2 linked regions of the Pseudoduganella dura genome follow. The protein of the gene in region 2 interacts with the protein of the main gene of each other region in a pairwise test. Links are inferred from orthologs where the notes say so. Each region holds a gene or a part of one and is shown on either strand. Other genes may lie near its edges.

Region 1 (3,315 bases), 1.3 Mb from region 2 along the record:
CTGCTGATGAAGGTGCACTGCAGCAACTACGCGATCACCGGCTTTACCAAGGAAGTGACGTTGCCCGAACTGGTGCCGCTGGCGCGCGAACGCAATCTCCCAGTGGCGGTGGACCTGGGCAGCGGCACGCTGGTGGACCTGGAAAAATACGGCCTGCCCCATGAGACCACGGTGCGGGAAACCATCGAAGGCGGCGCCGATCTCGTCACCTTCAGCGGCGACAAGCTGCTGGGCGGCCCCCAGTGCGGCATCATCGCCGGGCGCCGCGACCTGGTCGCGGCGATCAAGAAAAATCCGCTGAAGCGCGCGCTGCGCGTCGGCAAGCTCACGCTCGCCGCGCTGGAGCCGGTGCTGGCGCTGTACCACGCGCCGGACCTGCTGGCGGAGCGCCTGACCACGCTGCGCCTGCTGACCCGCCCCGCGCAGGCGATGCGCGCGCTGGCCGCGAGGCTGCAGGTGCCGTTCCAGGAAGCGCTGGGCGACAGCTACACGGTGGCCGCCGAACCCGTGACGAGCCAGATCGGCAGCGGCGCCCTGCCCGTGGACGTGCTGCCCAGCTTCGGCCTGGCGGTGCGGGCCGCGCCCGGCACGCGCGGCAATCCCCTCGGCGTGCTGGAACGCCGGCTGCGCGGCCTGCCTGTCCCGGTGATCGGCCGCATCGCCGACGATACGCTGTGGCTGGACCTGCGCTGCCTCGAAGAGGCGCATGCGGAGGAGTTCGCCGGGCAGTTGCCGCTGCTGAAAGGCGCGGCCGCATGATCGTCGGTACCGCGGGCCATATCGACCATGGCAAGACCACGCTGACCCGGGCGCTGACGGGCGTCGACACCGACCGCCTGAAAGAGGAAAAGGCGCGCGGCATCTCGATCGAGCTGGGCTATGCCTACCTGCCGCTGGCGGGCGGCGACATACTCGGCGTGATCGACGTGCCGGGCCACGAGAAATTCATCCGCACGATGGCCTCCGGCGTGACCGGCATCGACTGCGCGCTGCTGGTGATCGCCGCCGACGACGGCATCATGCCGCAAACCGTCGAGCATCTCGCCATCCTGCAGTTGCTGGGCGTGCGCCGCGGCGCCGTGGCGCTGACGAAAACCGATCGCGCCGATGCGCAGCGCATCGCCGCCGTGGAGCGTGACATCGCCGCGCTGCTGGCCGGCACGCCGTTCTCGGGCGCCCCCATGTTCCGCACCGCCGCCACGCAGCCGGGCGACCCCGGCGTGGCCGCCCTGCTCCGGCATCTGTCCGATGTGGCACGCGCGCTGCCGTCGCGCGACGACCGCCGCCTGTTCCGGCTCGGCGTCGACCGCGTGTTTACGCTGTCCGGCCAGGGCACGGTGGTCACCGGCACGGCGCTGTCCGGCCGCGTGGCGGTCGGCGACGTGCTGGCGCTGGCCCCGGGCGGCGGGCAGGCGCGCGTGCGCGGCATGCATGCGCAAAGCCGCAGCGCCACCGAGGGCCATGGCGGCCAGCGGCTGGCGCTGAACCTGGCCGGCGTGGCGAAGGAAGACATCGAACGGGGCACGTGGATCGTCGCCCCGGCCCTTGCCGCCTGTTCGGAAAGGCTCGACGCGCGGCTCACGCTGGCGGGTGGCGCGAAAAGCGGCGTGCTGAAAGCATGGTCGCCGGTGCACGTGCACCTTGGCGCTTCCCACCACACCGCGCACATCGTGCCGCTGGACGCCGATACCGTGCAGCCGGGCCTGCCCGCGCGCGCGCAACTGGTGTTCGACGTGCCGGTGCACGCGATGCCGGGCGACCGCTTCGTCGTGCGCAATGCGCAGGCCACGCACACGATCGGCGGCGGCATCGTGCTCGACCCGTTCGGCGCCGCGCGCAAGCGCCGCAGTCCCGCGCGGCTGGCGTGGCTCGATGCGCTGCAGGCCTACGTGGACAGCGGCGACGTGTCGGCACTGCTGGCGCAAAGCCCGCAGGGTGCGCGCGCGGCCACGCTGGTACGCCTGACACAGCTGCCGGTCGACGCGATGCCGTTGCCGCCGGGTTGCCTGCGGTTGCCGCTGTCCGGCGGCGACGAACTGTGGATCGCCGAAGCGGCACTGGCGGGGCTGGAACGATCGGTACTCGAAGCGCTGGCCGGCTTCCACGCGAAGCAGCCGGACGACGCCGGCCCCGAGCTGTGGCGCCTGAAACGGATGGCGCAGCCGGATGCGGAAGACGCGCTGTGGTCCGCGCTGGCGGCGCGGATGCTGGCGGCCGGCACGATCGCGCAGCGCGGCCACAGCCTGCACCTGCCGGGCCACAGCGTGGCGCTGACGCAGGAAGAGGAGGCGCTGGCCGCGCCGCTGCTGGCGGCGATCGGCCAGGGCCGGTTCGACCCGCCGTGGGTGCGCGACCTGGCGAAGGACTGCCGCGTGCCGGAAGACGAGGTGCGGCGGCTGCTGCGCAAGCTGGCCCGCGCCGGCCAGCTGTCGCAGGTGGTGCCGGACCTGTTCTATCACCCGCGTGCGCTGGCGGAGATGGCGCGTATCGTCGCCACGCTGCCGGACACGCAGGCCGCCAGCTTCCGCGACGCCACGAACCTGGGCCGCAAGCGCGCGATCCAGGTGTTGGAGTATTTCGACCGCGTCGGCTATACTCGCCGCGTCCGCAACAGCCACCTGGTGCGGCCCAACGCGCACTGGCCCGACCCCGGTTGATGCCGTGGCGTTGCACACCGAGGAAGGCATTCTCATCCGGTGATGGGGCCGGGCTTCAAACCCGGTGAGGGGCGTCAGACGTTCCTCTGTAAGTTCGACTCTTTCTGCCTTCCGCCAGTCTTTCGCGGCCCGCACCCGTTGCGAGTTGTAACGCCGGTTGACCGGGCAATGCCTTTTTGGCATGTTGGCCGGAGTTCCCACTCCGTGAGGCCCGCCATGAAATTCCCCGTCCCCACCGCTGCCGCACTCGGCAGTATCATGCTGTTGCTTTCCGCCTGCAGTACCGATACCAGCCGCCAGGCCGACGTTGCCGCGCCGGCGCCGTCGCCGGGGCCGGACATGACCCATCCCGCCGCTCCCGCCGCCCCCGTCACGCCTCCCGCCCCGCCCGCTCCCCCGGCTCCCGCGCCTTCGTTCGGCGGCATGGCGGGCGTGGCGCCCGGCACGGCGCGGCCGATGATCGCCTTGCGGGCACCACACGCGCCGTACATCGTGCCCGGCCCCGTTTTCCTGCCCGGAGGCACGGACAAATTCCCCGACAAGGAGGCCGGCAAGGCCGTGCTGGTCGCCGAGCAGCCGGTATCGACGTTCAGCGCCGACGTGGACACGGCGTCGTATGCCTTCGTGCGGCGCATGCTGTCGGCCGGCCAGCAGCCGC
Region 2 (3,105 bases):
CAGCACCAGCGACGTGCGGTCGCTGCCCGAAGGCCCCGGCTGCAACTGGCCGACGATGACGAAGCGGGTACGGTTGTGCGGATCGTCCTGGATGTGGCCGTTGACGACGCCCAGGTTGTACTGCCCGCCGGCGATCTCGCTGGCGATCGCCGCCACCGTGGGATCGAGGCTGGCCAGGCGGGCCGCCTCGGCGTTCGACGCGACGGCGCGCCGCTCCACGTGCGGATAGTTCTCGTTGAGCCAGACCTGGCACTGCGCCAGCGCCTGCGAATGCGCGCAGATGGCGGTGACGCCCTCCATCGTGCCGGTCTTCGTCATCAGGCTGTGGTGCACGGCGATGGCCACTTCGCCGCTGATGATCAGCGGTGTCTGCAGCAGCAGGTCGAGCGTGCGGTTGATCGCGCCTTCGGACGAGTTCTCGACCGGGACGACGCCGAATTCGGCGGTGCCGGCCTCGGTGGCGCGGAACACCTCGTCGATCGACGCGCACGGCAGCCCTTCGACCGCATGGCCGAACTGCTGGTACACGGCCTGCTCGCTGAATGTGCCGGCCGGGCCCAGATAGGCGACGGTGACGCGCTTCTCCAGTGCCCGGCAGGCCGACATGATCTCGCGGAAGATCGTTTGCGCCTCGGCGTCGCCGATCGGGCCGGGGTTGCGCTCGGCCACGCCGCGCAGCACCTGCGCTTCGCGCTCGGGACGGAACACCGGCGCGTTGGTTTCGGCTTTTACATGCCCCACTTCCTGCGCGACCTTGGCGCGCTGGTTCAGCAGGGACAGGATCTGCGCATCGATCGAATCGATCTGGTCGCGCAGGGGTTTCAGTTTGTCTGTCATGGTTGGCTTTGATCTTTGCGAAACGCCGGCCGGAGCCGGCAAATGCAAGTGAGAGTTACCGGCGGAGGCCCGGCCTTGCAAGGCCGGACCGTTCAGCAGGCGCAGAGCATGCTCCGCGAAGGTTCAGCCTTACATGGCTGAACCGCTCAGCAGGCGTAGAGCGTGCTCTACGAAATCCCTGCCTCGCCCCCTGCCTCACCGCCCCGCGAACTCGTTCAGGTAATCGACCAGCGCCTGTACGCCTTCGATCGGCATCGCATTGTAGATCGATGCGCGCATGCCGCCGACGGACTTGTGGCCCTTCAGCTGCAGCAGGCCGCGCGCCTTGGCGCCGGCGAGGAATGCTTCGTTCTGCGATTCGTCGCGCAGGTAGAACGGTATGTTCATCCGCGAACGGTATGGTGGGGCGACGCGATTCCGGTAAAAATCGTCCGCATCCAGTGCCGCGTACAGCAGCCCGGCCTTTTCGATATTGCGTTGCTCCATCGCCGCCACGCCGCCGTTCTTCAGCAGCCACTGGAACACCAGGCCGGCGATATAGATGCCGTAGGTGGGCGGCGTGTTGTACATGGATTCGTTGTCGGCCACGTTCCTGAAATCGAACGCGGACGGGCAGACCGGCAATGCGTGCCCGATCAGGTCGTCGCGCACGATGACGACGGTCACGCCGGCCGGGCCGATGTTCTTTTGCGCGCCGCCGAATATCAGGCCGTATTTTGCCACGTCGACCTGGCGCGACAGGATGTGCGACGACATATCGGCCACGATCGGCACGCCGGCCGGCACATCCGGCACAAAATCGATCTCGACGCCGTCGATCGTCTCGTTGGTGCACAGATGCAGGTAGGCCGCATCCGGCGTCAGGTTCCACTCCGACTGCGGCGGCACCGTCGTGAAGCCGCTGGCCTCGGCCGAGGCGGCCACGTTCACCTTCGCGTAGCGTGCCGCTTCCTTGATCGACTTGCCGGACCACGAACCGGTGCGGATGAAGTCGATCGTCGCGCTCTCGCCTTTCCTGCCCACCAGGTTCAGCGGGATCACGGCATTCTGCGACAGTCCGCCGCCCTGCATGAACAGGATGCGGTAGTTGTCCGGCACGGCCAGCAGCTCGCGCAGGTCGCGCTCGGCGGCGCGGTAGATCGAGATGAACTCGGGGCCGCGGTGGCTCATCTCCATCACCGACATGCCGCTGCCGTGCCAGTCCAGCATTTCGGCGGCGGCCTGCTGCAGCACTTCTTTCGGCAGCACGGCCGGGCCGGCGGAGAAGTTGTAGATCGTGCTCACGGTGTTTCCTTATTTCTGTTTCTGGTTCAGTTCCTGCATCAGCTTGTTCATGCGCGGCGTGATGATCTGCTGCCCGACCTGCATGCCTTCGCCCATCAGTTGCGGCATCAGGCGCAGCGACTTGACGCCCACCGGCGTCTTGTAGAAGGTGGCCAGCTGGCGCATCTCGTCGACCGTGTAGTGGCGCGCGTAGATCGGCACCATGGCTTCGAGCATCTCGTCCACCAGCGCCGGGTCGGCGTACATGCGGCCGATCGCGTCCACCACCTTCGGCAAGCCCTGCTCCAGCTCGGCCAGCTTTTTCGTGCGCTCCGCATCGGACAGTTTCGGATCGTTGCGCACCGCGCCCTCGGCGCCGGACTTGATCATGGCCGGCATCGCGGCGGTCATCTGCCTGAACGATGCCGACACCACGTTACGGTAATCCATGGCCACCAGCAGCTCGCGCACGGCGGCGGCGGCGGCGGGATCGACGGCGGCCTGGGCGGCCGGCGCCGGGACGGCGGCCTGGGCCAGCGCGGACGAACTGGCGGTGGAAGCAACAGCGGCAACGGACAACAACAGGACTGCGGCGATTTTTTTCATATTCTTATGCACATTTCGTTGGTCTGAAAAACCGCGGGCCCGTTCGATCGCTCGGACGGGCCCGCGGGCTGGCTTATTCCGCTGGAGAATCGTCGGCTGGCAAATCGTCTCCGGCCGCATCGTCGTCCGCAGAATCGTCGCCCGCGGAATCGTCGTCCACGGTACCGGCGGCGCCCGCCACGACCGGCATCTCGGCGGCCGCTTCGATCAGGCTTTCCACCTCGTCCGCATCCGGCTCGACGATGCGCTGCAGGCCGGACAGGTGCGTGCCGTCCTCGACGGCGATCAGCGTGACGCCCTGCGTGGCGCGGCCCATCTCGCGGATCTCGGACACGCGGGTACGGATCAGCACGCCGCCGGTCGTGATCAGCATGATCTCGTCGTTCGGTTCGACCAGCG

Evidence for each region.
Region 1: the proteins of serC (region 2) and selB interact in binary tests that used the Escherichia coli proteins (3 or more experiments, as listed by UniProt). The link is inferred for Pseudoduganella dura from one-to-one orthologs.

Annotation. Positions count from the first base shown.
Region 1 is NZ_WNWM01000002.1:208,233-211,547, forward strand. Bases 207-3,206 are described here. They hold selB (selenocysteine-specific translation elongation factor), read left to right. Parts: upstream 207-755; coding sequence 756-2,657; downstream 2,658-3,206. Other genes in these bases: selA (L-seryl-tRNA(Sec) selenium transferase), read left to right, coding at 207-759; GJV26_RS01070 (vWA domain-containing protein), read left to right, coding at 2,874-3,206. Outside these bases: more of selA, read left to right, coding at 1-206; more of GJV26_RS01070, read left to right, coding at 3,207-3,315. UniProt on the Escherichia coli protein: Translation factor necessary for the incorporation of selenocysteine into proteins. It probably replaces EF-Tu for the insertion of selenocysteine directed by the UGA codon. SelB binds GTP and GDP.
Region 2 is NZ_WNWM01000002.1:1,519,277-1,522,381, forward strand. Bases 78-2,867 are described here. They hold serC (3-phosphoserine/phosphohydroxythreonine transaminase), read right to left. Parts: upstream 2,122-2,867; coding sequence 1,033-2,121; downstream 78-1,032. Other genes in these bases: pheA (prephenate dehydratase), read right to left, coding at 78-837; GJV26_RS06785 (DUF2059 domain-containing protein), read right to left, coding at 2,131-2,706; gyrA (DNA gyrase subunit A), read right to left, coding at 2,780-2,867. In the rest of the region: more of pheA, read right to left, coding at 1-77; more of gyrA, read right to left, coding at 2,868-3,105. UniProt on the Escherichia coli protein: Catalyzes the reversible conversion of 3-phosphohydroxypyruvate to phosphoserine and of 3-hydroxy-2-oxo-4-phosphonooxybutanoate to phosphohydroxythreonine. Is involved in both pyridoxine and serine biosynthesis.